One region of the Bradyrhizobium sp. SZCCHNS3016 genome, then DNA from elsewhere that is predicted to be linked to it. Evidence: predicted binding sites of a transcription regulator. Region 1 holds the regulator's gene; each other region holds the start of a gene.
What was found. Region 1 encodes PhoB, which activates phosphate uptake and scavenging genes when phosphate is short. Its sites were predicted from a motif close to TGTCATNNANCTGTCAT; they were not measured.

Region 1 (10,170 bases):
GGGGGCAAGAACGCCGATCCCCAGGGAGAGCACGAAGGACACCGTTAACACCGTCGCGCGGGGAAGGCCGGGTCTGTCCGGCTGTACCTGTGGTACCTGCCGCCTGCATTCTTTTGAGCAGGCGGGCCACGGGCCTCAGCCGAGGTCCGGCCTTCCTCGCGCCCTCTCATGATCAGGAGGGACACGACGAACCCATCACCTCGGGCCTCGTAGGCCGCGGGAACGCACGCGCTCATCTCCATGGCTGCTCATGTCGCCAACCCAATCCCCGGTGTCGTCCCGGACAAGCGCGCACAGCGCGCCGATCCGGGACCCATAACCCCAGGGCGCAGGCGGGCATCCAGTACGCCGCGGCGTCTCGGCGGATCATGGCCGCCGATGGCATACTGGTTCGCCCGCCTGCGCGGGCGATGACGGCGGTGATGGTCTGTCCCCGGGGGGGGGGCGACGCTCGCACGGACGCGAGGTGCCGCAGCCCGCTGCAATATGTCGGCTGGTCCGTAGAAATTCGGAGTTTGATCGAAAGATCAATACTTATCAACGGCTTGTGACTGTCATCCGACTGTCATCGAACCTTTATAAAAGCCACACTGAGGCCCCGTAAAGCGGCCGGGGAAGCGCAATCGGGCGCAGATGGCGCTTCGCTTCCCAAGCATGGAGACCAGCTATGAATTTCGTCAAAGCTATCGTCGCTGCCGGCTTGGTCGCCGCATCGACGTCGGCCTTCGCTGCCGACATTACCGGTGCGGGCGCGACGTTCCCGTTCCCGATCTATTCCAAGTGGGCGGACGCCTACAAGAAGGAGACCGGCAACGGTCTGAACTACCAGTCGATCGGTTCCGGCGGCGGCATCAAGCAGATCCAGGCCAAGACCGTGACCTTCGGCGCCACCGACGCGCCGCTCAAGGCCGAGCAGCTCGAGAAGGACGGCCTGGTGCAGTGGCCGATGGTGATGGGCGGCATCGTGCCGGTCGTCAACCTCGAGGGCGTGAAGCCGGGCGAGATGGTGCTGGACGGCGAGACGCTTGCCAACATCTATCTCGGCAAGATCACCAAGTGGGATGACGCCGCGATCAAGAAGCTCAACCCCAGCGTCAAGCTGCCGTCCGATGCGATCGCCGTGGTCCGCCGCTCCGACGGCTCGGGCACGACCTTCAACTTCACCTACTACCTCTCCGAGGTGAGCGCCGACTGGAAGAGCAAGATCGGCTTCAACACCGCCGTCGAGTGGCCGGTCGGCGTCGGCGCCAAGGGCAACGAGGGCGTGTCCGGCAACATCGGCCAGACCAAGAACTCGATCGGCTATGTCGAGTACGCCTATGCCAAGCAGAACAAGCTCACCTACACCGGCATGATGAACAAAGCCGGCAAGACCGTGCAGCCGACCGTCGAGGCCTTCCAGGCCGCGGCCGCGAATGCCGACTGGGCCAAGGCCCCCGGCTACTACGTGATCCTCGCCAACCAGCCCGGCGACAAGTCCTGGCCGATGACGGCGGCGACCTTCATCCTGATGCACAAGGAGCCGGCCGACAAGGCGGCGTCCGGCGAAGCCATCAAGTTCTTCAAGTGGTCGTTCGAGAAGGGCGGCAAGATGGCTGAGGAGCTCGACTACATCCCGATGCCCGACAGCGTCGTGAAGCTGATCGAGAAGACCTGGTCGGCCGACATCAAGAGCTGAGCTGGACGTATCGAAAATCCCCTCTCCCGGCCTCCGGGGGAGGGGCACTACCGGGGTTGAGGCGTGTCCAAGGAACAGGGGGCAGAATTGGCAGAGATGGCGGTTCAGACCGAAGTCAGCGATATCGCGGCCGCTGCCGGACCCTATGACCGGGCACGCGCGCTCAACGCCTTCAAGCTCGGCGACGTGACCTTCTATTGGATCACGCGGCTGTCCGCGATCTCCGTCCTGTTGATCCTGGGCGGCATCATCCTGTCGCTCATCGTCGGCGCATGGCCGGCCATGAGAGAATATGGCTTCGAATTCCTGTGGACGCGGCGCTGGGCGCCGTCGGCCGATCCGCCGGTGCTCGGCGCGCTCGGCCCGATCTACGGCACCTTGGTCACGTCCTTCATCGCGATGCTGATCGCCATTCCGGTCGGTCTGGGCATTGCGATCTTCCTCACCGAGCTGTGCCCGCAATGGCTGCGCCGTCCGATCGGACTTGCCATCGAGCTGCTCGCCGGCATTCCTTCGATCATCTACGGCATGTGGGGCTTCTTCGTGCTGGGGCCGTTCCTGGCCTATACGTTTCAGCCGTTCATGATCAATCTCTGCGCCGGCATCCCCGTGCTGCAGGACATCTTCGCCGGTCCGCCGTCCTATCTCAGCCTGTTCAACGCCTCGCTGATCCTGGCGATCATGGTGCTGCCGTTCATCACCTCGATCTCGGTCGACGTGTTCAAGACCGTCCCGCCAGTGCTGAAGGAAGCCGCCTACGGGGTCGGCTGCACCACCTGGGAGGTCGTGCGCAGCGTCGTCATTCCCTACACCCGCGTCGGCGTCATCGGCGGCGTCATGCTGGCGCTGGGCCGTGCGCTCGGCGAAACGATGGCGGTGACCTTCATCATCGGCAACTCGTTCCGGATCTCATCCTCGATCTTCGCGCCGGGCACCACGATCTCGGCCGCCATCGCCTCCGAATTCCAGGAGAGCGACGGGCTGCACCAGTCGAGCCTGATCCTGCTCGGCCTGCTGCTGTTCGTGCTCACCTTCTTCGTGCTGGCGAGCGCGCGGCTGATGCTCATGCGACTCGAAGCCAAGGCGGGAAAATAAGCCATGTCAAGCGCTGACACGCTTACACTCGATGCGCAGGTCAATCCGATCTATGCGCGCCGGCGCCGCAGGGACATCGTGATCCGCGGCCTCTGCGTCGCCGCCGCGATGTTCGGCGTCACCTGGCTGGCGCTGATCCTGTTCACGCTGTTCTATAACGGACTCGCCGGCCTCAGCCTGCAGGTTTTTGCCGCCGACACGCCGCCGCCTGGCTCCAGCGAAGGCGGCCTGCGCAACGCCATCGTCGGCTCCTTGATCATGACGATCATCGGCGTCGGCATCGGCGCGCCGCTCGGCCTGTTCGCCGGCACCTATCTCGCCGAATACGGCCGCAATGACCGCCTGACCTCGGTGATCCGCTTCATCAACGACATCCTGCTGTCGGCGCCCTCGATCATCATCGGCCTGTTCATCTATGGTGCGGTCGTGGTGCCGATGGGCGGCTTCTCGGCACTCGCGGGTTCCCTTGCATTGGCGGTCATCGTGATCCCGGTGGTGCTGCGCACCACCGAGGACATGCTGCTGCTCGTGCCCAACCCGCTGCGCGAGGCGGCGTCTGCGCTCGGCCTGCCGCGCTCGCTGGTGATCCGCCGCATCGCCTATCGGGCGGCGCGCTCGGGCCTCATCACCGGCGTGCTGCTCGCCACCGCCCGCGTCGCCGGCGAGACCGCGCCTCTGCTGTTCACCGCACTGTCGAACCAGTTCTGGAGCCTCAACCTCTCCAAGACGATGGCGAACCTGCCCGTCACCATCAACAATTTCGTCCAGAGCCCTTATGCCTATTGGAAGCAACTGGCCTGGAGCGGAGCCCTTCTCATCACTCTGGCCGTGCTCGCCCTGAACATCGGTGCACGCATTCTCGGCGCCGAGAGGAACACCAAATGACCGAACTGTCCGTCTCCGTCAGTCAGCCCAATCACGCTCTTCACGGCAAGGCGCTTCCGGATGCGCCGGCCAAGGTGACTGCGCGCAACCTCAACTTCTACTACGGCGACCATCACGCGCTGAAGAACATCAACCTGTCGCTGGGCACCAACCGCGTCACCGCGTTCATCGGCCCGTCCGGCTGCGGCAAGTCCACGCTGCTGCGCATCTTCAACCGGATGTACGATCTCTATCCGGGCCAGCGCGCGACCGGGCAGCTGATGCTCGACAACACCAACATCCTCGATCCCAAGCTCGATCTGAATCTGCTGCGCGCCCGGGTCGGCATGGTGTTCCAGAAGCCGACGCCGTTCCCGATGACGATCTACGAGAACATCGCCTTCGGCATCCGCCTCTATGAGAAGATCTCCAAGTCGGAGATGGACGACCGGGTCGAGAAGGCGCTGCGCGGCGGCGCGCTGTGGAACGAGGTCAAGGACAAGCTCAACGCCTCGGGCCTGTCGCTGTCCGGCGGCCAGCAGCAGCGACTGTGCATCGCGCGCACCGTGGCGGTCCGGCCGGAGGTGATCTTGTTCGACGAGCCGTGCTCGGCGCTCGATCCGATCTCGACCGCCAAGGTCGAGGAGCTGATCCAGGAGCTCGCCGAAAACTATACGATCGCCATCGTGACGCATAACATGCAGCAGGCGGCGCGCGTCTCCGACAAGACCGCCTTCATGTATCTCGGCGAGCTGATCGAGTTCGACGACACCAGCAAGATCTTCACCTCGCCGAGTGATCGGCGGACCCAGGATTACATCACCGGCCGGTTCGGCTGACGCCGACGACATTGTCTTCAGGAGATCATCATGGCCAGTGAACATACCGCCAAGGCGTTCGACAGCGATCTGCAGGACCTCACCCGTCTGGTATCGGAGATGGGCGGCCTCGCGGAGCGGCTGATCGTCGATTCCGTCGATGCGCTGGTGCGGCGCGACATCGCGCTCGGCCAGAAGGTGGTCGCCACCGACGCCGAGGTCGACAAGCTGCAGCGCATCATCGAGGAGCGCGCCGTGCTCACGATCGCCCGTCGCCAGCCGATGGCGGTCGACCTGCGCGAGATCGTCGGCGCGATGCGCGTGGCGACCGATCTGGAGCGCATCGGCGACCTCGCCAAGAACATCGGCAAGCGCGTCGCCGCGCTGGAAAGCGACTTCCATCCGCTGAAGCTGATCCGCGGCCTCGAGCACATGACCGATCTCGTGCAGTCGCAGGTCAAGACGGTGCTGGACGCCTATGCCGCGCATGACCTGCCGGCGGCGATGACGGTGTGGAAGGGCGACGAGGAGGTCGACGCGATCTGCACGTCGCTGTTCCGCGAGCTCCTGACCTACATGATGGAGGATCCGCGCAACATCTCGTTCTGCATCCACCTGATGTTCTGCGCCAAGAACATCGAGCGGATCGGCGATCACGCGACCAACATCGCCGAGACGGTGTTCTATATGATCGAAGGCCAGCAGATCATGGACAAGCGCCCGAAGGGCGACATGACGAGCTTCGCATCGACGATTCCCGGTAACTAAGAGAGACGGTTCAGACATGGGCGCCCGAATTCTGGTGGTGGAGGACGAGGAGGCGCTGACGACGCTGCTGCGCTACAACCTCGAGGCCGAAGGCTACGAGGTCGAGACCGTGGCGCGCGGCGACGAGGCCGACACGCGGCTCAAGGAGCGCGTTCCGGATCTCGTCGTGCTCGACTGGATGCTGCCGGGCCTCTCCGGCATCGAGCTGTGCCGCCGCCTGCGCGCGCGCTCCGAGACCCGGCAACTGCCGATCATCATGCTGACGGCGCGCGGCGAGGAGAGCGAGCGCGTGCGCGGACTCGCCACTGGCGCCGACGACTACATCGTCAAGCCGTTCTCGGTGCCGGAGCTCCTGGCGCGCGTGAAAGGCCTACTGCGGCGGGCGAGCCCGGAGCGGCTGGCGACCGTGCTGTCCTATGGCGACATCGAGCTCGACCGCGAGAAGCGCCGCGTGGCGCGCTCGGGGCGGCCGATCGATCTCGGCCCGACCGAATACCGCCTGCTCGAATTCTTCCTCGAGCACCCCGGCCGCGTGTTCAGCCGCGAACAGCTGCTCGATAGCGTCTGGGGCCGCGACATCTACATCGACGAGCGCACCGTCGACGTCCATATCGGCCGCCTGCGCAAGCTGCTCAATCCCGGCCGCGAGCAGGACCCGATCCGCACGGTGCGCGGCGCCGGTTATGCGCTCGATGACCGCTTCGCCAAGAGCGAGCAGGTGTAAGGGGCGATCCGGCGTGAGCACGAAGCAGGTGTGAGGCGCGAGGCGGCCCGATTGAGGAGATCGCGGTCCGCTTTCCGCCACGCCGCCGCCGTCTTGATCGTGTCTGCTTCGTGGCCCGTCACGATGTTTCGGTCCCAGCGGACGCCCTTGATCAAGACCATCATCATATCTCTTGCCGTGCTGCTCGGCGGCGCGGCGGGCGCCCCGGCCGCCGAGCTCGAAGACGCGGTCGCGGCGGCAGGCAACGGGCAGCATGCGGCGGCGATGCGACGGCTGCTGCCGCTGGCCGCCAAGGGCGATGCGCGGGCGCAGTTCGACGTCGGCTTCATGCAGGCGTTCGGCTGGGGCGTGCCGCGTAATCCGAGCGAGGCGCTGGCCTGGTACCGCAAGGCCGCCGATCAGGGGCTCGCCGTCGCGCAACATTATCTCGGCATCGCCTACGTCAATGGCGAGGGTGTTGCCTCGAACTACGGCGAAGCCAGTCGCTGGTTCAGCCGCGCGGCGGCGCAGGGCTTTGCGCAGTCGCAATACATGCTCGGCCTGATGCTGCTCGACGGCCGTGGCGCGAAGCAGGACGTCGTGCAGGGTTATGCCTGGCTGGTGATGGCCGGCCGCAACGGCGTGCGATCGGCCGGCCGCGACGTGCAGCGGGTCAAGTTGACCGAGCCGCAGCGCGTCCAGGCCCAGAGCGCCATTGCGTCCTGGCAGCCGAAACCGGAATCGGCGGATGCGGGCATTGCCACTCCGCGTCCGGAGCAACTGCTCGGGCTCGATCGCCACATCGGCGAGGTCGTCGATCCCACCTCCTGGCCGGCGTCGTCGATCGGCGTCGTCACCGTCGCGCAATACTCGAGCGGCGGCTGGTGCACCGGCACGCTGGTCGCGCCGCGCGTCGTGCTCACCGCGGCGCATTGCGTGTTCAACGGCGTGGCGCAGGTCAGCCCCGGCAACGTCCGCTTCCTGGCCGGCATGAACCGGGGCACGCCGGCGGCATCGTCGGTCGCCGACAAGCTGATCGTGGCGCCGGACTTTGTCCCGATCCAGCACGACAGGTGGTCGCTCGACCGCTCGCCCGCCGATTGGGCGTTGATCGTGCTGAAGGACGCGCTGCCGTCGAAGCCGGTCGCGGTCAAGGCGCTGACGCGCGAGGAATTGCAGGCTGCGACATCGGCCGGAACCATCTCCGAGATCGGCTATGGCCAGGAGCGGCGCTATTCGCCGACCGGCCAGCGCAATTGCAGCGCCGGCATGACCAAGGACGGGATGCTGCTGACGGTGCATTGCCTCGCCAATTTCGGCTATTCCGGCTCCCCCATCCTCGCCGAAGTCGGCGGACAGCCGGCCGTGGTCGGCATCTTCTCGGCGTTCCACGAGGAGACCCGGCTGATGTTCGCCGCCCCCGCGAGCCAGTTCGAGACGGTCGTGCGGCGCGAGATCGCGGCACAGAGTGCCTCGGCGCGGTGAGCGAAGGAGGGGGCGAGAGGGACGAGGTCCCCGCCGCTGGTCATGTTCTGTGCGTGACTGGATAGCGGGTTGCCAAGCGAGAGGGCGGTCCGGGAAGCGCCACCCAGGTTTTCCTGCAGCTTTCGCCTGCAGCGGGGCCTTACCGAACTGGCCTGGCTCTTGCTACAGTCTGAGTATGACGATTGTTCCAATTGATCATCCTCGGGCCGCGCGGCTGCTGTGGTGGCGGTCGCAGCCCGGCCGCAACGTTGCGCTCGTCGGCGGGCTGGTCGCCGCCAACGCGCTCGCCTGGGCCTGGGCGTTCGCGCTCTACGCCGACCGGCCCGCCATCGTCGGCACCGCGATGCTGGCCTGGCTGCTCGGACTGCGCCATGCGGTCGATGCGGATCACATCGCGGCGATCGACAACGTCGTGCGGAAGCTGGTGCAGGACGGTAGCGCCCCGCGCGCCGCCGGCCTCTATTTTGCGCTCGGCCATTCCAGCGTCGTCGTCATAGCCACCATCGTCGTGAGCCTCATCGCCGGCGCCGACCTCCTGGATGAAGAGAGCGCGATCAGGGCGATCGGCGGCGTCATCGGCACGTCGGTATCGGCCGGCTTCCTGCTGCTGATCGCGTTGGCGAACCTCATTCTGTTCGTGAACCTCTGGCGCCGCACGGCACAGCCACAGTCCGAGATGGAAACAGCCGGAAACACCGGACGGGGCATCCTCATCCGCCTGCTGAGCCCCGTGCTCCGCCTGGTGGGACGCGCCTGGCACATGTATCCGCTCGGTTTCCTGTTCGGTCTCGGCTTCGACACCGCGAGCGAGATCGGGCTTCTCAGCCTGTCGGCGACCGAGGCTGCGCGCGGCGCGAGCCTCGCCCATGTGCTGGTATTCCCGGCGCTGTTCGCGGCTGCGATGGCCACTGTCGACACCGCCGACAGCATGCTGATGGTCGGCGCCTATCGCTGGGCGCTGACCGATCCCGCACGCAAGCTGCGCTATAACCTCGTGATCACCGGCGCATCCGTTGCGATCGCGCTGGTGATCGGCAGCTTCGAGGCGTTCACGCTGTTGGCGCCGCGGCTTGGCCTGACGGGGGGATGGGCTGACGTCGCCACCGCGCTGGGCGACGATGTCACCAATCTCGGGCTCGTCGCGATCGGCCTGTTCGGACTGATCTGGGCGGTCGCCAGGCTGCTCGGTCGCAGCCAGCGCGGTTCCGAGGCGACGCCCGGCGAAGCGCTTGCCAGCGTTCGTGCGGGGGCGCTAAACCCGCCAGCGATACGAAGCGGAACGCATGAGACGGGCTAGGAGCGGGGCCTCATGATGGTCGGCTCGGAGGGAACGATCAGGATGCTGTGGCTGCAGGGCGCGAGCTGCGGCGGCTGCACGATGTCGATCCTGGAAAGCGGCGCGTCCGGCTGGTTCGACGAATTGCGCCAATCCGGCATCGATCTGGTATGGCATCCCTCCGTCAGCGAGCAGACCGGAGACGAGGTGGTGGAGCTGTTGGAGGCGATCCGCGACGGCCGCGAGCGGCTCGATCTGCTGGTGCTCGAAGGCTCGGTGGCGCGCGGACCTGGTCTGACCGGCCGCTTCAACATGCTCGCCGGCACCAACCGCTCGATCTATCACTGGCTGCTCGATCTGGCGCCGCTGGCCGACTACGTCGTCGCCGTCGGCAGCTGCGCCGCCTATGGCGGCATTCCCGCGGCTGGCATCAATCCGACCGATGCGGTCGGACTGCAGTTCGAGGGCAGCGATATCGGCGGCGCGCTTGGCGCGGCCTTCCGCTCGAAACGCGGGCTGCCGGTGATCAACGTCGCAGGCTGTGCGCCGCATCCGGGCTGGATGATGGAGAGCCTGCTGGCGCTTACCTCGGGCGATCTGACGGCAGACGGTCTCGACGCAGTCGGCCGTCCGACCTTCATCGCCAACCACCTCGCTCATCACGGCTGCTCGCGCAACGAGTTCTACGAGTTCAAGGCGAGTGCGGAAGCGATGTCAGAGCGCGGCTGCCTGATGGAGCATCTCGGCTGCCGCGCAACGCAGGCGGTCGGCGACTGCAATCAGCGCTCGTGGAACGGCGGCGGCTCCTGCACCAAGGGCGGTTATGCCTGCATCGCCTGCACCTCGCCGGGCTTCGAGAGCGCGCAGAACTATCTGGAGACGGCGAAGCTCGCCGGCATCCCCGTCGGCCTTCCCACCGACATGCCGAAAGCCTGGTTCGTCGCGCTCGCAGCGCTGTCGAAATCGGCCACGCCGCGCCGCGTCCGACTCAATGCGACGGCCGATCATGTCGTGGTGCCGCCGGGCCGTTCCGGCGACAAGCGCCGTCCATGACGCGGATCACGGTCGGACCGTTCAATCGTGTCGAAGGCGATCTCGAGGTCAGGCTCGATATCGAGAGCGGCCGCGTCGCGCGGGCGGAGGTGACGGCGCCGCTCTATCGCGGCTTCGAGCAGATCCTTGAGGGCCGGCCGCCGCTCGACGCCCTGGTGATCGCGCCGCGCATCTGCGGCATCTGCTCCGTGTCGCAATCGATCGCGGCCGCCGCGGCGTTGCGCCAGGCCATGGGCATTGCGGCAGCACCAAACGGCATCCTCGCGAGCAACATCGCGCACGCGGCCGAGAACGCGGCGGATCATCTGACGCATTTCTACATCTTCTTCATGCCGGACTTCGCCCGCGATGCTTATGCCTCGCACACTTGGCATTCGACCGCGGCCGAACGTTTCGCGGCGACTAAGGGCAACGCTGCCCGCGATGCCCT
Region 2 (10,170 bases), on a different contig from region 1:
GCGGGAAGCAAGGCGGGCGCCAAGATCTGTTCCGACTGCCAGTCCGACGAGCACAGCGGCCAGCGTGGACCAGGACGGCAAGGCGCCGTGATCCCAATAGACCCAGGCCGCCGGAATCGTCGTGGGGACCAGCGTCAGAGCCAGACTGATCATCTGAGCACGATGCTGGGCCATACCGAGCACCGCACTCAAGCCAACCACGGTTGCAAGTCCGCCGCCGATACCGAGAAAACCGGACGACAGTCCGGCCGAACAGCCTACCAGCAGCAGCGCAGTTCCATGCGGGTCAGCAGCGCTCTTTGCCGCCTCGCTGCGATCCTTGGCAGAGGACCGTCGCAGCAGCAGGGCGTCGAGCAGCAGCAGGTAGACCACGTAAGCCCATTGCAGGAACGACGCGGCAGCCCAATTGGCAATTAGCGCGCCGAGTGCGCCGCCCACCACGAACCCGAGCCCCAGCCAGAGCAGCAAGGGCAGAGGCACCCGGCTGCCGCCGTCCCAATAGCGCTTGATCCCGGCCAGGCTGGTCGGCGGGATCTGCGCTATCAGTGAGAGTCCCTGCGCAACGTGCTGCTCGGCCCCGAGCAGCAGCACTCCAAATACGACCAAGCCGCCGCCGGGCGTGACTCCGAGCAGCCCCGACGTGAAGCCGCCGATCAGACCTGTGGCGAGGCCACCAATGAGATCAACGGCCCTCATCATCTTGACCTGGCCATTCCTGTTCGACGCTGTGATTGAACGTCATCGTCTTGTCGTAAGGCCTGACAGGAGCGCCTCGAACGCCGCCATCGCTTCGGATGACGAGAACGGCTCGCCCCATAACCGCTGCAGCACGAAACCTTGGAACATTGCGACCATCGTCCGGGCGATGCTGCGCGGGTTGATGGCGCGGTCGATCACGCCGAGCCGCTGACCGCCTTGCAGGAGTTTGGCGATCAGAGCGATCGGCCGGCGCACGCCGGCGGTCACCTGCTGTCGGATGGCGTCGTCGCGCAGGGCTTCGGCCCAAAGCTGCAGCGCAATGCGCCGGCTGCGCAGACCATCCTCCTGCTGTATATCCGCCAGCGCGGCCCTGGCGATGGCGCGCAATCCATCCAGGGGATCCAAGCTGTCCCGCGCGGCCGTAAGAAGCGCCGCATCACGGGCGTGGCGCTGTTCACCGATCGCCTGAATCAGTTCATCCTTCCCGCCAAAATGTCCGTAGATGCAACCTGCGCTGAGACCGGATTCCGCGATCACGTCAGCGATCGTGGTCTGGTGAAATCCCTGTCGGGCGAAACAGGCCGCGGCAGCCAGCAGGATCTCGTCACGACGTGCCGCCATCGTTTCCGGCTTCAATTTCGGCATGCGCAATCTTCTCCCGACATGCGCAATCGACGCTTGCACCCTTCGGCCCCCGCCGATCCACGCCTTTGCTCAACCATACAAAACGAATATTCGTTTTGTAAAGGGGGCAATGAGTTTTGGCATGGCGGCATTCCATCGCACGCTCTTGTCCTGCGCTCGCTACGGGCACAACGTCTGGCGAACATCAAAAGCCGAGTCCTTGTCCTCCCCACATCATCCCATCTCGCCGCTCGCCTGGCTCAACAACCAGCCCTATGTGCTGCTCACGCTGGCTTCGCTGTTCTGGGCCGGCAACATCGTGCTCGCGCGCTACGTCGCCGGACACGTGCCGCCCCTGACGCTTTCGTGCATCCGCTGGATCGGGACCTTCCTGATGCTGTGGCCGTTCGCACGCGCGCACCTGGCGCGCGACTGGCGAACGCTGCTCGCGCATTGGCCACTACTGCTGCTGCTGGCGCTGACCGGGTTCGCGATCAACAACGCGCTGTCCTATTGGGCCATGCAATACACCCAGGCGCTCAACGGGCTGCTGATTCAATCGTCGACGCCGCTGTTCGTGGCGCTGTGGTCGCTGTTGCTGTTCGGCGTTCGGCTGAGCCTGGCCCAGTTCGCAGGCATCGCGATGTCGCTGAGCGGCGTGCTGGTGATCCTGACGCGCGGCGATCTCGGCGCGCTCGCGGGCATCCAGTTCAATCGCGGCGACCTGATGTTCGCCGGCGCCTTGCTGGTGTTCGGACTCTATTCCGCCGCCATGACGCGGCGGCCGGCGGTGCACCAGCTGTCGCTGATCTCGTCCTGCACGGCCCTCGGTGCCGTTCTGCTGCTGCCGCTGGCGGTCTGGGAATATTCGTCCGGGTTCGTGCTCACGCCCGACCTGCTGTCGATCGCGACGCTCGGCTACGTCGTCGTCTTCGCCTCGACGCTGGCCTATTTGTTCTTCAATCGCGGCATCAGCCTGATCGGACCGAACCGCGCCGCGCCATTCCTGCACCTCGTGCCGTTGTTCGGCTCGGTGCTGGCGATCCTGCTGCTTGGAGAGGAGCTCAGGCCGTTCCATCTGATGGGCTATGCGCTGGTCATCGCCGGCGTGATCATTGCGTCGCGGGTCCCGATCCGGCCTCCCGGCACGGGTGACCGGCTCAAGGTGTGAGCGTGCGGCAAGACGCCTCATGAAGACCGGGGAGCATCATCCGGCTGTCATCGAAATGTCAGCGCCGCGTCAGGCCTCCTGTCCAGAACGATGCGTGGATCAAGCTCCCAGGAGGCCCTCCCATGCATCGATATCTGCTGACCACCGTTGCCGCGTTCGTTCTGAGCGCCGGCACAGCGTTCGCCCAGGGCGAAGGCGAATTCCCAGCGACGCTCTCCGGCCATGCCGTGATGCCGGCCGAGTCCTTCGTCGAGGCGCCGGCCGATGCCCCGAACGATCTCAAGACCTCCGGCAAATACACCACCGGCAAGCGCATCGACGCGATCGGCAGCGTGATGGGCAAGTCCTATGAGCGTCCGACCGGGGTGTCGCTCCCGTTCAAGGGACAACCTCTCCAGGGCCACTCCGGCATCAAGAAGATGGCCGACGGCACGTTCTGGGTCCTCACCGACAACGGCATGGGCTCGCGCTACAACTCGCCCGACTCGATGCTCTATCTGAACCACCACAAGATCGACTGGACCAGCGGCAAGGTCGAGCGGCTCGAGACGATCTTCCTGCATGATCCCGACAGGAAGGTGCCCTTCCGCATCGTCCATGAGGACACCGCCAAGCGCTATTTGACCGGTGCTGATTTCGATACCGAGGGCTTCCAGATCATCGGCGACAATCTCTGGATCGGCGACGAGTTCGGTCCCTACGTCATCAAGGCGGACAGGACCGGCAAGGTGCTGGCCGCGTTCGACACGGTCGCCGACGGCAAGCCGGTGCGCTCGCCCGACCATTGGGCGGTGCAATCGCCGGGCGCGCCAGGCGCGACCTATGCGAACGTCAACCTGCGGCGCTCGAAGGGCTACGAAGGCTTCGCGTCCTCGGTCGACGGCAAGTTCATCTACGGCCTGCTCGAAGGCCCGCTGTGGGACGCCGAGAAGAAGGATTGGGAGAAGGTCGACGGCAAGGAAGCCTCGCGCATCCTCGAATTCGACGTCGCGGCGGAGCGGTTCACCGGCCGGTATTGGCAGTACGTGTTCGAGCAGAACGGCAACGCGATCGGCGACTTCAACATGATCGATCCGACCCAGGGTCTGATCATCGAGCGCGACAATGGCGAGGGCACCAGCGACAAGGCCTGCCCGCAGGGCACGCGCGGCGACAACTGCTTTCCCGATCTCGCCAAGTTCAAGCGCGTCTACAAGATCGAACTGTCCGACGCCAACGTCGGCAAGCCGGTCCGCAAGATCGCCTCTATCGACCTGATGAAGATCAAGGATCCGGACAAAAAGGCGCGCAAGCCGCTCAACGACGGCGTGCTCGCCTTCCCGTTCTTCACGATCGAGAATGTCGACCGCGTCGACGACACCCACATCATCGTCGGCAACGACAACAACCTGCCGTTCTCGTCCAGCCGGGATCCCAACAAGGCCGACGACAACGAGTTCGTGCTGCTGGAGGTCGGCGACTTCCTCAAGGCCAAGTGACGGCTGGCACGCCTACGACTTGACGGCCGCCGTTGATCCGAGAGCCCCGGATCAACGGCGCGCCGGGCCTGATCAGGCCGTTCGCACCTTCGCCATGAAGCCATCGACGGCCTGCTGCAGCAGGCCCGACTGGCTGTCGAGCTCACGCGCGCTCGACAGCACTTCGGAGGCAGCCATGCCGGTCGCTTCCGCCGCCTTGGTAACGCCACCGATATGGGCGCTGATCTCGTTGGAGCCTGCAGCGACGGACTGGATGTTGCGGGCGATCTCGCGCGTCGCGTCGCCCTGCTGCGCGATCGAGGTCGAGATCGAATTGGTGATCTCGCTCATCTGCGCGATGGTCTGGGTGATGCCGCTGATGGCGGTGACCGCATCCTGGGTCGAGGTCTGCATCGCCGCGACCTGTGCCGAAATCTCCTCGGTCGCCTTCGCCGTCTGGTTGGCGAGCGCCTTCACCTCCGAGGCGACGACGGCAAAGCCCTTGCCGGACTCGCCGGCGCGCGCGGCTTCGATGGTGGCGTTCAGCGCCAGCAGGTTGGTCTGCGCCGCGATCGAGTGGATCAGCTTGACGACCTCGCCGATCTTCTCGGCGCCGGTCGACAGCACCTGAACGGTCGCATTGGTGCGCTCCGCATCGCCCACGGCTTTGCTCGCAATCTCGCTGGAACGGGCGACCTGGCGCGAAATCTCATTGACCGAGCTCGACAGCTCTTCGGCCGCGGCCGCGACCGTGCCGACATTGTCATTGGCGCTCTGGGTGGCGGCGCTGACGGTCGAGGCGCGCGAGCTGGCGTCGCTCGCGGTCGAGGTCATCGATTGCGCGGTGTGCTGCATGCCCTCGGCCGCCGACGCCACCGAGCGGACGATGCCGTTGACGCTGCGCTCGAAGTCGGCGGCAAGGTTCTGCATGGCCGCGGTCCGCTCGGCGGCCGCGCGCTGCTGGGTGGCGGCCTCGGCCTGCTCAAGCTCGCGCATCCGCAGCGCGTTGTCCTTAAAGATCTGGACGGTGGCAGCCATCCCGCCGATCTCGTCGCCGCGGCCGACACCGGGAATCTCGCCATCGAGCCGGCCATCGGCGATCTCGCGCATGCGGATGCCGAGACGATCGAGCGGCACGCTGATGCTGCGGCTGATCAGCCAGGCGATCCCGCCGGCGATGACCGCGATGCCCGCGCAGGCCATCCAGATCAGCCATTTCAGGGGCTTCATCTTCGCATCGAGATCGTCGACATAGACGCCGGTGCCCACGAACGTATTCCAGCCGGGAATCATCACCGCATAGGAGATCTTGCGGGTCGGCTGCTCCTGACCGGGACGCAGATATTCGTAGTGCAAGGTGACTTCGCCGTCCTTGGCAACGCCGTCGCGCAGCTCGACAACGAGCTTGCGGCCGTTGAGCTCGAAATCGATCACATTCGAGCCACGCTGCTTCGGATCCTGGGACAACACCACGTTGCCATCCATCGTGTAGGCGAACAGATAACCCATGCCCTTGTCGAAGGTCATCGTTCTCGCGCGATTGACGAACTCGTCGAGCGCGGCCTCCTTCGTCAGCTTGCCGGCTTCGACCTCCTTGATGAGGCCCATGGCCATGTTACGCGCGGTCTCGACGATCGCCCGGCACTGTTCGATGCGGGCGTCGACCATCTCCTTTTGCATCAGAGTGCCGGCAAACGTACCGGCCGCGGCAAGGCCCAGCATCGCCACGCCGACGACGATGGCGAGCTTGGGGGCGATCTTCAGGTTATTCAGCAGCACGTAACGAACTCCGCCCGGTCCCCGATCGACGACCTCGATCTGTCAAGGTGAGCTGCTGGTCAACTGATCAGGCGATGGTTAGATTTCGGTTGCAAACGCCCCCCGTAGAAACCCGGATCAGCTCGAGACAACGGCATCCCGGACCGGGACCGCAGCGGAGGCCGGCCGCAACGGCGCAAACTCCTCGGCGGTCAGCGTCTCCTTGGCGATCAGGAGCGCGACGCCACGCTCGAGGTCCGGGCGATGGCTTTCGAGGATCGCGCGAGCGCGGACGCCGCCGTCTGCGATCAGATCCCGCACGGCGAGATCGATCTCGCGGCCGGTCTCCTCCGCCGCCGACACGATCTGATCCTGTGGCTGCAGGAACGAGACCTGTGGACGCGGCGCGTATGTGCGCTGCCCGACGGTCGCATCCATCCCGTATTTGGTGACCATCTCGATCGCGATCTCGGTCGCACGCTGCAGATCGTCGGCGGCACCGGTCGAGACGTCGCCGTCGAAGATCAACTGCTCGGAAGCCCGTCCGCCCATCAGCACGGCGATGCGGTTCTTCAATTCGCTGACCGCGAGCAGGAAGCGATCCTCGGTCGGGCGCTGCATCGTGTAGCCGAGCGCGCCGACGCCGCGCGGAATGATCGAGACCTTCTGCACCGGATCGACGCCGACGAGATTGGCCGCGACCAGCGCGTGCCCCATCTCGTGATAGGCGACGCGGCGGCGCTCGGCGGGACTGAGCACGCGGCTCTTCTTCTCGATACCGGCGACGATGCGCTCGATCGCCATCGTGAAATCGTCGAACGTCACCTCGTGGCCCTTGCGGCGCGTCGCCGCTATCGCAGCCTCGTTGATCAGGTTGGCGAGGTCGGCGCCGGTGAAGCCGGTCGTCAGGGCCGCGACCTTGTCGAGATCGACGCTGTCGGCGACCGTGATCTTGCGGACATGCACCTTGAGAATGGCCAGCCGCCCGCCCCTGTCGGGACGGTCGACCAGCACCTGCCGATCGAAGCGGCCAGCGCGCATGAGTGCGGGATCGAGGATCTCCGGCCGGTTGGTCGCGGCGAGCAGGATGACGCCGGAGCTTGGGTCGAAGCCGTCGAGCTCCGCCAGCAATTGATTGAGCGTCTGCTCCTTCTCGTCGTAGCCGCCAAACTGGCCGCCGCCGCTTCGGCTGCGCCCGAGGGCATCGAGCTCGTCGATGAAGATGATGCAGGGCGCGGCCTTGCGCGCCTGCTCGAACAGGTCGCGCACCCGCGCGGCGCCGACGCCGACGAACATCTCGACGAATTCGGATCCGGAGATGGAGAAGAACGCCACACCCGCTTCGCCCGCGACGGCGCGCGCGAGCAGGGTCTTGCCGGTGCCGGGCGGGCCGACCAGCAGGATGCCCTTGGGCACGTGTGCGCCGAGCCGGCCATAGCTCTTCGGATCCTTCAGGAACTGCACGACCTCCTGCAGCTCGAACTTGGCCTCGTCGACGCCAGCGACATCGGCGAAGGTCACCTTGGTGTCGGTCTCGACATAGACCTTGGCGCGCGACTTGCCGATCGACATCAGGCCGCCGAAGCCCTGGCGGTCCATCACCTTGCGGCCGAGGAACACCCAGATCAGATAGAACATCAGCGCCGGCACGACCCAGGACAGCAGCGCCTGAATCAGCCCGCCCGAGGGCACGCCGGTCACCGTCACGCCCTTCGCGGCAAGCTTCGCCGCCAACGGCGGATCGACGCGCGTGGTGATGAACGAGGTCTTGCCGTCCGGCTGCTTGTCCTTGAACTTGCCCTGTATCGTGTCCTGGCCAACCGCCACTTCGGTGATCTTGCCCTGCTCGATCAGCTGCTCGAACTGGCTATAGGGAATGGTTTCGACCGTGTTGTAGGTCGTCAGCAGCCATTGCAGCATCAGCATGCCGACGCCGGCGAGGAAGATGTAGCCGACGGCGACGGCCTGCTTGCGGGTGTTCGGGTCGGATTCCATGGCGGCGCTCTCGGTCGAGTTCGATCACGGCCGGACAGGACGTGATCGAACGGGTTCCCACGCGCATAACAGGAGCGGGACCGGGCGGCTTGTCATGGATCAAACGGCGCCGGCCCGTGGCCTCACGCCCCGCTTCAACCCGACGGCTGCATCACGATCGACTTGTCCTTCGGCCAGCGCACCCGCCAGGCGAAGGCGATATCCTTGGCCTCGCCCGGTTTGGCGTCGATGACCCATTCGACGACGCCGCGGCGATCGCGCACGTTCGTCGACGTCGCCGGCGTGGTCGCGGGCAGCATCTCGACCACGATCTCCTCGTTCTCGCTGACCGGCAGCTGATCCTGGATCGCGACCTTCACCGGGAAGTCGTGCGCGTTGCGGACAGTCGTCTTGAAGGCGCGCTCGTCGATCTTCGCCGTCGTCACGATCAGACCGGCCGAACCTTCGTTCCGTTTGACGACACTGCGCTCGACTTTGACCTTGTCGTCGGCCCCGAAGCCGAGGCGGACGGCCTCATCCTTGCCGGCGGCGGCCAATTTGCTCGTACCGACGAACATTCCGTCGCGGTAGATCGAGACCTTGCCCGGCAGCAGCGGCGCGTCCTCGGCTTGCGTGAAGCTCGCCTCGAGATAGGCGGTGGGATCCGCGACCGGCGCGGAGCGAATGATGAGCTCCGGCGTGATCGTCGCGGTCGAGATGCGCAGGCTCTTGGCGCCGTCATTGGCGTTGACGCTGACGCGTCCAGGGAGGCGGAAGGCAGTCTGGAAGGCGCCGATCTCCGGGACCGTTTGCATCTCCTCGGCCTTCTCAGGGACTCCTGAGCTTCCCGCTCCGAAGCGGAGGAACTCCTGTACCCGCTTGTCCGCAGGCGCTGCCGCGGGGGCGCTAATTGACCGAGGCGCCGGCGGTGGCGGCGGATACTGCGCGATCACCGTCCTGAGCTCCGGCGCGCTGCCGCCGCGCCCCGTGCGCACCGTCGAGACCGAAAGCGCGACATCGGACCAATCCTCACCCGTGGTTTGCTGGATTTCGGCGCGGCGCACGAGCTCCAAAGCCGGCTTGCGGTCCTTCGCCGAGGTGTCGAGGCGGGCATCATAGAGCGGCACCCAGCGGGCACTGCGCACCGCGTAGGTCACGCGGAGCGTCGCCTTGGTCGCTGCTGCAGCCGACAATTCGATCCGCACCTCCAGCTTGCTCGGGGGCTTCGTCGTGAGATTGTCCTGCAGGCGCGCGATCTCGCGATCGATCTCGCGCTGCTTGCGCTCGGCATCACGGATCGCCGCGTCGGCCTGTCCAACCTCGTCGGCAACGGCGGCGAACGCGGCACGCCATTCTGTGATCGGACGCGCCTCGCCCTTCTCGCCGAGCCCGGCCGGTGACGCCTCGGCAAAACGCTCGGCAAACTTCTTGCGCGCCAGGGCCGCGGCGATCGTGCCATCGAGATTGGCGCGCTCGTCCTTCAGCGCTTCGATGCGCTTGTCAATATCGGGCAGGTTGACCGGCGGCGCCGCACGCGGTGGCTTGGCGTCGACGGTGCCGATCACGAGCTTGGCGCCGGCCTCGCCTTCCACACGAAGCGAGGACGCATCGAGTCCGAGCGGGAAGTCCTTGGCGATCGCCGTCGTGTCGCCGGCGGGAAGGTCGAGCGAGATGACCCGGGTCACGGTCGCGCCGTCGGGATACACGGTGACGGCATCGACGGTGGACGTCGTGTCGAGGTTTGCCGCATGGCCCGGCGCTGCCGCCAGCGAGGCACCGAGAACGAGAGTTGTCGTAACCAGCCACGTCGTTCGCATTGCCATCGATCTCTCCGTATTCCAGCGCCCCTGAGAACCGGATGAGCCGGTCCCTTGCGGGGCGTTAGACGCCACGAGAGGTCCGCGGGTTCAAATCGCGCGACCGCAAAGCTTGCCGTTGAAATTCCGCCGAGCACAGACGAGCACAGAAAAGGGCAGCACGGCCACGGTGCCGTGCTGGCCCTTTCCGGTCGGTCAATTTGGCCCAGCGCGTGAAGAGTTGAGGTCTGGTTGCGAACCGCGAAGGATGTGCGCTCCCTCTCCCGCTTGTGGGGGAGGGCTGGGGTGGGGGTGTCTCCTCGATTGAGGCTGCCCGAGTGGAGGGAGCCCCCACCCGGCGCTTCGCGCCGACCTCCCCCGCAAGCGGGAGAGGTGAACTGAGCCAGCGGCTAAGTCGATTCAACCAAGAAGCACCGCGCGCTCCAGCGCGTCATCAGAACGCCAGCGCCTTGGCCTGCTTGACCTGCGGCAATGCCTGGATCTTGCCGAGCAGCTCGGCCGGCACCGCACCGTCGACCTCGACCAGCGCGATCGCGTCGCTGCCCGGCGCCACGCGGCCAAGATGGAAGGTCGCGATGTTGATCTTGGCGTCGCCCAGGAGGCTTGCGAACTTGCCGATGAAGCCCGGCTTGTCCTCGTTGGTGACGTAGATCATCGACTTGCCGAACTC
Region 3 (10,170 bases), on a different contig from region 1:
CCAAGGATCTTTCGGTCGAGCCGATCGGCATCGGCAAGGACAAGAAGCCAGTCTACCTGAAAGACATCTGGCCGACGACCAAGGAGGTCAACGACTTCGTCAAGAAATTCGTCAAGGCGTCGATCTTCAAGAAGCGCTACGCCGACGTGTTCAAGGGCGACACCAACTGGCGCAAGATCAAGACGGTCGAGAGCGAGACCTATCGCTGGAACATGTCGTCGACCTACGTGCAGAACCCGCCGTATTTCGACGGCATGAAAAAGGAGCCCGAGCCGATCAAGGACATCGTCGAGGCCCGCGTGCTGGCGCTGTTCGGCGACAAGATCACGACCGACCACATCTCGCCGGCCGGTTCGATCAAGCTGACCTCGCCCGCCGGTAAATTCCTCAGCGAGCACCAGGTCCGCCCGGCCGACTTCAACCAGTACGGCACGCGCCGCGGCAACCACGAGATCATGATGCGCGGCACCTTCGCCAACATCCGCATCAAGAACTTCATGCTCAAAGGTGCCGACGGCAACATTCCGGAAGGCGGCCTGACCAAGCACTGGCCCGACGGCGAGCAGATGTCGATCTACGACGCCGCGATGAAGTACCAGGAAGAGGGCGTGCCGCTGGTGGTGTTCGCCGGCGCCGAATACGGCAACGGCTCGTCGCGCGATTGGGCTGCGAAAGGTACCCGGCTGCTCGGCGTCCGCGCCGTGATCTGCCAGAGCTTCGAGCGCATCCATCGTTCGAACCTGGTCGGCATGGGTGTGCTCCCGCTCACCTTCCAGGAAGGCACGTCCTGGTCCTCGCTCGGCCTGAAGGGCGACGAGAAGGTCACCATCAAGGGCCTGCAAGGCGACCTGAAGCCGCGTCAAACCCTGATCGCCGAGATCGTGTCGGCCGACGGGGCGGCGCAGCAGGTGCCGCTGCTCTGCCGGATCGATACGCTGGACGAGCTGGACTACTATCGCAACGGCGGCATCCTGCACTACGTGCTGCGCAAGCTCGCTGCTTAACCAAAGCGCGACGCGACAGTTTGGCTCACTCTGAAGTGAGTAGCAGGTGATGAAGGAGGCGGCCTATGACAAAGGCCGCCTCCTTTTCGTTTGCAATCTATTAACTACGAGGGCGGCTTTGCAGATCATTGACGCGGCAGGGCGCAGCGGACCATGTTCCAGACAGGACAGTGACGATGAGTGGACAGATGTCGTGGTGGTCGCGCGCGGCGCTGAGTGTCTGTGCGGTCATCGCTTTCGTCCGGCCGGCCGCGTCCGATCCGCGTGCGGTGATCGAACTCTTCACGTCCCAGGGCTGTTCATCCTGCCCGCCGGCCGACAAGATCCTCGGCGAGCTCGCCAGAGATCCCTCGGTCATCGCGCTGTCCCTGCCGATCGACTACTGGGACTACCTGGGCTGGAAGGACACGCTGGCCGACTCCCGCTTCACGGCCCGGCAGCGGGCCTATTCCAGGGCGCGTGGCGATCGCGAAGTCTATACGCCGCAGGCGGTGGTCAACGGCTCCGTGCATGTGATCGGCAGCGACCGCGAGGCGATCGAAGGCGCCATCGAGGAGACCGTCCAGGGTGGCAGCGTGATGTCGGTGCCGGTGAGGCTGTCGGTCGACGGCCAGGACCTCACTGTCTCTGTGGCCGCGGCCAACGACCAGATGCCGCGCAAGCACGGCGAGGTCTGGGTCTGCTCGATCTCGCGGGTGGTCCCGATCTCGGTCGGCCGCGGCGAGAACAGCGGCCGTGATCTGACCTATTACAACGTCGTTCGCGGTCTTCAGAAGCTGGGTGACTGGAATGGGTCGCCGGTCAGATGGAGCGTGCCGCTGGAGAAGATCGCCCGCGAGGGCGTCGATGGCACCGTCGTCTATGTGCAGGACGGCAGTCGCGACCGCCCCGGAGCGATGCTCGGCGCCGCCTTTTCCGAGTTGCCATTGGTCGGACGGGCTTCAGCAACGGCGCGTGGTCCCGAGCGCTGATCTTCCGTCGTCCTGATCTTCGTTTCCGTTGACCTGCGGTAGGCGCGTCACGTCCATGGGACGGAGGCGCGCCACAACATGTTCCGTGCAGCTCACGCCAAAAAAGCAAAAGGACCAACTTGCGTTGGCCCTTTGCCTTACTTGTGAATGGACCCGATCCTGACGACCCCGGGGGGCTGGGGGCTGAGGAATCCGGAACCGAAAGGACCGGGCCAACGCACACGAATCTTATGCCTAAGGTCGGGGGCGGTCGGTGGGCGGAAAGACGGCGCGATTATGATTCTGCTAACGATCCCGTGACGCTTGCGTGTTCGCGGAGTTCGCGCGGTTGGCATGCGCGGCCGAACTTCAACAATGAAAACGGCCCCTTGCGGCTTCCGGCGGATGGCGCGATCATGTCACACAGATGACAGGAGGACGCTCATGAACCTCACTCCGGAGGATGCCGACCCCAGCGAGAACCGCGCGGCGGCGCGCAACGCGGCCGCGGCGCCCAACCGGGTGACGTTCGATCGCCTCGAGCTGAATCGTATCCTCAACCTCTACGGCCGCATGGTCGCCGACGGTGAGTGGCGCGACTATTCGATCGACTTCCTGCGTGACCGGGCCGTCTTCTCCGTGTTTCGCCGGGCGTCCGAGGTCCCGATCTACCGCATCGAGAAGGACCCGCGGCTGGCGCGCAAGCAGGGCATGTACAGCGTGATCTCGGCCACCGGCCTGATCCTGCGCCGCGGTCATGAGCTCGAGCGCGTGCTGCTGGTGATCGCGCCGAAGCCGGCGCTGGTCTGATCCCACGCGCTCCGGCTGATCATGACATTCCGACTGGCGTTGCTTACGCCGGGACGTCGCTGCTCCCGGCCCCGAGCGGGCGCTGCATCATCACAGTATCGAGCCAGCGGCCGAATTTCAGGCCGACGCTCGGGTGGGTGCCGATCATCTGGAAGCCGCAGGCGGTATGCAGCCGGACCGAGCCGGCATTGCCGGAGTCGCCAATGACGGCGATCATCTGGCGAAAGCCTCCCTCCTCACAGGCGTCGATCAGCCGCCGCATTAGTCGCATTCCGATGCCACGACGCTGGCTGGCGGGGGCGAGATAGATCGAGTTCTCCACCGTGAAGCGATAGGCCGGGCGAGGCCGGTAAGGCCCCGCATAGGCATAGCCGACCACCTCTCCGTCCAGCAGGGCGGCGAAATAGGGAAAGCCGTCGTCGGTGAGCGCCCGGAAGCGGCGCGTCATTTCCGTCAGATCCGGAGGGTCGAGCTCGAAGGTGGCCGTGCCCTCGCGGACGGCCTGGCCGTAGATGGCGGTGATGGCGGGAAGGTCGGCCTCCCGGGTGGGCCGGAGCTCAATGTCGGTCATGGTGGAAACATACCAAAGCGGATGCGGCGATCAATCCGGCCTCGCGGCATGGCTGCCGTCGCGCCCGCGCCGCGGTCGCAATTGGCTTGCGCAAACGAAAAGCCCCGGCGGTGAGGCCGGGGCTTCGAAGGTCGCTCGTGTGAGCCGCTGGATCAGTCGCGCTGGCCGAGCAGTTGCAGCAGCAGCGTGAACAGGTTGATGAAGTTCAGGTACAGCGACAGGGCGCCGGTGATCGCTGCGCGCTCGGCGATGTCGCCGCCCGCGGAGGCGTAACCGTAGATGTACTCGTTCTTCAGACGCTGCGTATCCCAGGCGGTCAGGCCGGCGAACACGAACACGCCGATCACCGAGACGATGAACTGCAGCATCGAGCTCGCCAGGAACAGGTTCACGAGGCTCGCCAGCACGATGCCGACCAGGCCCATGAATAGGAACGAGCCCATGCCGGTCATGTCGCGCTTGGTCGTATAGCCGTACAGGCTGAGCGCGCCGAACGTCGCCGCGGTGATGAAGAACACCCGCACGATCGAGGTGTGGGTGTACACGAGGAAGATCGACGACAGCGAGATGCCCATCAAGGCCGAGAACACCCAGAACAGGATCTGCGCGGTCGACGGCGCCAGGCGGTTGATGCCGGCCGAGATCGCGAACACCATGACCAGTGGGGCCAGGATGAACAGCCACTTCAGCGGGCTCACGAACATCGCGTAGCCGAACTGCGTCAGGTACGCGTTGCCGAACTTGAATACGCCGGCAGCCGGATCGCCGGTCACCGACGCCATGTAGACGCCCAGCGCAGCGAGGCCGGTGATGGCCAGGCCGATGCTCATGTAATTGTAGATGCGCAGCATGTAGGCGCGCAGACCGGCGTCGACGGTCGCGGCATCGGCGCGCCCGGCCACCCGGCCAAAGGGTGAAGCATAATTGCGGTCTAGGTCCGACATGGTCGATTCCCGTTGGTTGCCCGGCGGTCCGGTCCTGGCAGGACCTTTAGCCGGTTCTCGAAAAACCCTATCTCATACCCGCTGCCACAGATATTAAATTTGCGTCATCGGCAAAATCGCCATCTTTTGGCAGGTCTCTGAGCCCATTCCCTAGATGGGAAACTAGCATATCCGCCGCAAGCTTCCACGCGCGGCTGAATGTCGCTCCGCGCGCGTCCCAGCCGTATAAATCGCGTTAACCGTGCGGCATGAGCGCGCAAGCCGCTAGAGATTCCGAAGGACCGTCGCCGGCTTCTGGTTGAGCGCAAGCAGGGTGCCGGCCAGACCGAGGCCGACCGTCACGATCAGCGCGGTCAGGACGACCAGCGCGGCGCTGCCCGCCTGCCAGGCGAAGCTCAAGGTCATCAGCCGGGTCACGATCAGCCACGCGGCGACCGACCCCGCGACGACGCCGAAGGCGGCGGTGGCGAAGCCGATCATCAGATATTCCAGCGCGTAGGCGCCGAGCAACCGCAGCCTGGTGGCGCCCAGCGTCTTCAGGATCACGGCATCGTAGACCCGGTGGCGGTGGCCGGCGGCCAGCGCGCCGCCCAGCACCAGGATGGCCGAGATCAGCGTCACCGCGCTGGCGCCGCGGATGGCGAGCGCAAGGTTGGAGACGACCGAGCCGACCGTCTCCATCACCTCGCGGACCCGCACGCTGGTCACCATCGGGAAGGCGTCGGCCACCTTGCGGATGACGCGCGCATCCTCGACGGCATCGGAGCGCGCCTCGGTCAGGGTGGCGACATGGGTGTGGGGCGCGCCCTTGAAGGCATTCGGGGAGAACACCAGCACGAAATTGATGCCGAGCCCCTGCCAGTCGATGGTGCGCATGTTGCCGATCCGCGCCGTGATGTCGCGTCCGAGCACGTTGACCACGATGTCGTCGCCGAGCTTGAGGCCGAGACCGTCGGCGATCCGCTTCTCGATCGAAACCAGCGGCGGACCGCTGTAGTTCTCGCCCCACCACGCGCCCTCGACGACCTTGGATCCCTTGGGAATCTCGGCGGTATAGGTCAGGCCGCGGTCGCTCTGCAGCACCCATTCGGTGTCCGTCGTCGCCTTGAGGTCCTCGGCGCGCACGCCGCGGGCGGAGACGATGCGCCCGCGCAGCATCGGCACGTCTTCGACTGCCGATTGCGGGGCGAGGTCCCTGAGGAAGCCGCGGAAGCGGTCGGCCTCGCCCGAGGGGACGTCGATGAAGAAAAACGACGGCGCCTGCTCCGGTAGCTGTGCCAGGAACTGGCGTCGCAGATTGCCGTCGATCTGGGTGATGGTGACCAGCACGGCGAGCCCCAGCCCGAGCGACAGCACCACGGACGGTGTCAGCGCGCCTGGGCGATAGATATTGCTGACCGCCAGCCGCAGCATCGGGAAGCGGCTGCGCGGCAGGGCGCGCGCAATCGCCATCACCGCGGCGGCAATGCCGCGCAACAGCACGAACACCAGCGCGGCGGCGACGACGAACACCGCGGCGATGCGCTTGTCGTAGGACAGGCCGATCACCACCGCGATCAGCAGCGCGACTGTGCCCGCGATCAGCATCAGATAGCTCCAGCGTGGCCGGTGCCATTCGGCGATGACCGCCTCGCGGAACAACGCCGCCACCGGCACGTCACGCACGCGCCCGAGCGGCCACAGACCGAACGCGAGTGCGGTGAGCAGGCCATAGACGAAGGACAGCGCCAGCTCGTCCGGATGAATAGCCGGGATCACGGGCAGCGGCAGGATGTTGCCGAACAGCCCGACGATGGCAAACGGCAGGGCTGCGCCGGTGCAGAGTCCGATGATCGAACCAATCGTGGCGAGCACCATCACCTGCACGAGGTAGATGCCGAACACGTCGCGGCTGGTGGCGCCGAGCGCCTTGAACGCCGCGATCACCTCGGTGCGGCGGTCGACATGGCTCTTGACCGCATTGGCGACGCCGACGCCGCCGACCAGCAGGGCGGCGAGACCGACCAGGGTCAGGAACTGGGTGAAGCGGCCGATGGTCCGCTCCAGTTGCGGCGAGGCGTTGCTGCGGCTGCGGATCTCCCATCCGGCCGACGGCAGTGTCAGGCGGGTATCGGCGATGAAGGACGCCGCGGCGTGATCGTCCTTGGCATTGTCGGGCAGCCTGACCCGGTAGGTCCAGCGCACGAGACTGCCCGGCTGCAGCAGCGGCGTCGCCCGCAGACCCGCCTCGCTGATCAGGAAGCGCGGCCCGAGGCCGATGCCGCCGGACAATTTGTCGGGCTCGGCCTGCAGCGCGCTGCGAATCTGGAAGCGGACCGTGTCGATCGTGACGATGTCGCCGACCTTCAGGTCGAGCCGGGCCAGCAGCGCCGGATCGGCTGCAGCTCCGTAGACGCCGTCGCGCTCGGCCAGGATGTCGGCCATCGGCAGATCGGGCTGGAGCTCGGCGTTGCCGAGCAGCGGATAGGCGTTGTCGACGGCCTTCAGCTCGACCAGGGCCAGCTTGGCGTCGCTGGAGCGCACCATCGCGCGCAGGGTTGCCGCCAGCGACAGCTGTCCACGCGAGCGCAGGAAGTCGATCTCCTCCGGCTTGGCCTCGCGCTGAAACAGCGAAAAGGCAACGTCGCCGCCGAGCAACGTGCGGCCTTCGCGAACCAGGCCGTCATTGAGGCTCGCCGCCACCGAGCCGACGCCAGCGATGGCGAGGACGCCGAGCGCGATGCAGGCGATGAAGACATAGAAGCCGCGCAAGCCGCCGCGCAGCTCGCGCAACGCGTAACGAACGGGCAGGAGGGCGATCCGGCCGCTCGCGACCGGTTCTGACATGGCGCTCATGCGTCAGCCGGCTCGCGGGCGTCGCTCTCGCTTTCGATCCGCCCCGAGCGCAGCCGCACGACGCGGTCGCACCGGTGCGCGAGGCTGCTGTCGTGGGTCACCAGCACCAAGGTCATGCCGCGCTCGGCGTGCTTGGTGAACAACAGATCGACGATCTGCCGTCCGGTGGTCTCGTCGAGATTGCCGGTCGGCTCGTCGGCCACGAGAATTGCAGGATCGGGAGCGAGGGCGCGGGCCAGCGCCACGCGCTGCTGCTCGCCACCCGACAGCTGGGTCGGATAGTGATGCAGCCGGTGGCCCAGCCCGACCGAGTCGAGCTCGCGGGCCGCGCGCTCGGCGGCGCCGGCGTGGCCGGCCAGCTCGAGCGGCACCGCGACGTTCTCCAGCGCCGTCATGGTCGGGATCAAATGAAAGGACTGGAAGACAATGCCGACCTGGCGGCCGCGGAACCGGGCCAGGGCGTCCTCGTCCAAGACATTGAAAGCGGTCCCGTTGACCACCACCTCACCGCTGTCAGGACGTTCCAACCCCGCCATCACCATCAGCAATGTGGACTTGCCAGAGCCCGACGGTCCGATCAGACCGATCGTCTCGCCCTGTCCGACCCGCAGGCTGACGTCCTTGAGGATATGGACCCGCGCCGCGCCGGTGCCGAGCGAGAGGTTGACGTTCGAGATGGTAATGGTGTCCGGCGCGAGGCCGGCCAAACGCGAGGTTTCGATGAGACTGTCCATGGCTCGGTCATATGGCAACTCCGCAAGCCGGGTCGAGAGGCGCGGACACATCTTCGTGCACATACTCGTGTTGATGCTCGCCTTGATGACAGTCGGGTCCGCGTTCGCGGCTGCCGAGGCTGTCAAGCCGATCAAGCTGGTCGTTCTCGGCGATTCCTTGAGCGCGGGACTCGGCCTGTCTGCCTCAGATGCTTTTCCAGCCAAGCTGCAGAGGGCCTTGCAGGCCCAGGGGCTGCCGATCGACCTCACCAACGCCGGCGTATCCGGGGACACCTCGTCCGGCGGCCGCGACCGGCTCGACTGGTCGGTGCCGGAGGGGACCGAAGCGGTCATCGTCGAACTCGGCGCCAATGACGCGCTGCGCGGCATCGATCCCGCCGTGACGCGCAAGGCTTTGAGCGAGATCGTGACCCGGCTGAAAGCCAGGGGCATCGCCGTCATGCTCTGCGGCATGCTGGCGCCGCCGAACTACGGCAGCGACTATGCCGCGAAATTCAACGCGATCTATCCCGAGCTCGCCAAGGAATTCGGCGTGCCGCTGTATCCGTTCTTGCTCGACGGTGTCGCCGCCGACCCCAAGCTGAACCAGGCGGACGGCATTCACCCCACCGCAGCGGGCGTCGACATCATCGTGTCCAGGCTGTTGCCTACGGCGGAAGCATTCCTGCGTCCGCTTCGTGGGCAATGACGGAACGGAGCCCTGCGCCGATCATTTGCGATAGCCTTAAGGGCCGGGTTTTCCGCAGCTTTTACCGGCGTTAACCCACCTTCCGTCGCGGAGTCATATAAGTTCGGTAGGAATTATGCATTGGCGATTCGTCGTCGATCATTTCTCGAAGGCATGATCTCGTCAATTTTCGAGATCAGCCTCCAGCATCGGGAGTCCTGAAACGATGCCGCGTCTGTTTACTGGACTGGAAATCCCGGCCGAGGTTGGCCACACGCTTTCCGGTTTGCGGGGTGGCCTCCCCGGCGCCCGCTGGATCGATCCCGAAAATTACCATGTGACGTTGCGTTTCATCGGTGACATCGACGGCGCCTCCGCCAACGAGATCGCCTCGATGCTGTGGCGGGTGAACCGCAAGCCGTTCGAAGTGACGGTGCAAGGTCTCTCCAGCTTCGGCGGCCGCAAGCCGCGGGCGGTCGTCGCCAACATCGCGCCGAGCCGGCCGCTGATCGAGCTGCAGGCCGAGCTGGAGCGGCTCATGCAGCGGATCGGGCTCGATCCCGAGGGACGCAAATTCGTGCCGCACGTCACGCTGGCGCGGCTGCACGATGCGTCGAGCCAGGACGTCGCCGACTATCTCTCCGTCCGCGGCTATTTCCCGAGCCGCGTGTTCATGGCCGAGCGCTTCGTGCTGTTCTCGTCGCGTGCCTCGACCGGCGGCGGGCCCTATGTGGTCGAGGACGCCTACGATCTCTCCCCGGGATGAGGTCTGCAGCGCGGTCGTTCAAGCCGGCCGTTCGCTGAGGCCAAGAGCGAAGACGAGCGTCGTTAGCCCCGGGCTAACGATCACGGCGGCGTTTGCGTGCCATATACCAAGACATCACGGCTCCGACGCATGGCGGCTTCCACCATTTGCGGATTGCATTTTCCGTAAGTCTCATGACCTAGAGTGGACTCATGCTGTCCACTCCGTCAGACGCGTTCCGCGCGCAATATCAGTCTTTGGTCGATACCGGTGCGATCGAGCCCGACCCCGCCCAGGCCGAGGTCGCCGACGCGCTGGCGGCGCTGGAGCGCCGGCTCTCCACCTACAAGCCCTCGCGCAAGCAAGGCTTGTTCGGTCGCCTTTTTGCCGACAAGAGCGAGCCGCCGAATGGCCTCTATGTCCATGGCGAGGTCGGCCGCGGCAAGACCATGCTGATGGACCTGTTCTTCCAGAACTGTCCGGTTGAGCTCAAGCGCCGCGCGCATTTCCACGAATTCATGGCCGAGGTGCATGAGCGCATCTACGGCTACCGCCAGAACATCGCGCGCGGCGAGCTCGCCGATGCCGATGTGATCGGGCTCACGGCGCAGGCGATCTTCGACCAGGCCTGGCTGCTCTGTTTCGATGAATTCCATGTCACCGACATCGCCGACGCGATGATCCTGGGCCGTCTGTTCGCCAGGCTGTTCGAGCTCGGCACGGTGGTGGTGGCGACCTCCAACGTCGCGCCTGAAGACCTCTACAAAGGCGGCCTCAACCGCTCGCTGTTCCTGCCCTTCATCAAGCAGATCGCCGACCACATGGACGTGATGCGGCTGGACGCGCGCACCGATTTCCGGCTGGAGAAGCTGGCCGGCGTGAAGATGTGGCTGGTGCCGGCCGATGTCGA

Region 2: the regulator PhoB is predicted to act here: its motif matches at 2,529-2,545, upstream of QW881_RS24940 (esterase-like activity of phytase family protein).
Region 3: the regulator PhoB is predicted to act here: its motif matches at 2,371-2,387, upstream of QW881_RS22925 (DUF2794 domain-containing protein).

The regions. Positions count from the first base shown of each region.
Region 1 is NZ_JAUETE010000001.1:323,503-333,672, forward strand. Features, by position in the region: gene pstS (phosphate ABC transporter substrate-binding protein PstS) at 668-1,678, shown strand; gene pstC (phosphate ABC transporter permease subunit PstC) at 1,775-2,773, shown strand; gene pstA (phosphate ABC transporter permease PstA) at 2,777-3,658, shown strand; gene pstB (phosphate ABC transporter ATP-binding protein PstB) at 3,655-4,476, shown strand; gene phoU (phosphate signaling complex protein PhoU) at 4,507-5,223, shown strand; gene phoB (phosphate regulon transcriptional regulator PhoB) at 5,240-5,947, shown strand; gene QW881_RS01565 (trypsin-like serine protease) at 6,095-7,411, shown strand; gene QW881_RS01570 (HoxN/HupN/NixA family nickel/cobalt transporter) at 7,587-8,708, shown strand; gene QW881_RS01575 (HupU protein) at 8,724-9,740, shown strand; gene QW881_RS01580 (nickel-dependent hydrogenase large subunit) at 9,737-10,170, shown strand, end outside.
Region 2 is NZ_JAUETE010000014.1:138,840-149,009, reverse strand. Features, by position in the region: gene QW881_RS24955 (sulfite exporter TauE/SafE family protein) at 1-696, opposite strand, end outside; gene QW881_RS24950 (TetR/AcrR family transcriptional regulator) at 739-1,344, opposite strand; gene QW881_RS24945 (DMT family transporter) at 1,544-2,494, shown strand; gene QW881_RS24940 (esterase-like activity of phytase family protein) at 2,617-3,972, shown strand; gene QW881_RS24935 (methyl-accepting chemotaxis protein) at 4,045-5,730, opposite strand; gene ftsH (ATP-dependent zinc metalloprotease FtsH) at 5,848-7,704, opposite strand; gene QW881_RS24925 (mucoidy inhibitor MuiA family protein) at 7,839-9,500, opposite strand; gene serA (phosphoglycerate dehydrogenase) at 9,934-10,170, opposite strand, start outside.
Region 3 is NZ_JAUETE010000012.1:218,337-228,506, reverse strand. Features, by position in the region: gene acnA (aconitate hydratase AcnA) at 1-1,004, shown strand, start outside; gene QW881_RS22930 (DUF1223 domain-containing protein) at 1,193-1,975, shown strand; gene QW881_RS22925 (DUF2794 domain-containing protein) at 2,399-2,764, shown strand; gene QW881_RS22920 (GNAT family N-acetyltransferase) at 2,808-3,335, opposite strand; gene QW881_RS22915 (Bax inhibitor-1/YccA family protein) at 3,488-4,279, opposite strand; gene QW881_RS22910 (ABC transporter permease) at 4,544-7,114, opposite strand; gene QW881_RS22905 (ABC transporter ATP-binding protein) at 7,111-7,848, opposite strand; gene QW881_RS22900 (arylesterase) at 7,904-8,536, shown strand; gene thpR (RNA 2',3'-cyclic phosphodiesterase) at 8,742-9,281, shown strand; gene zapE (cell division protein ZapE) at 9,473-10,170, shown strand, end outside.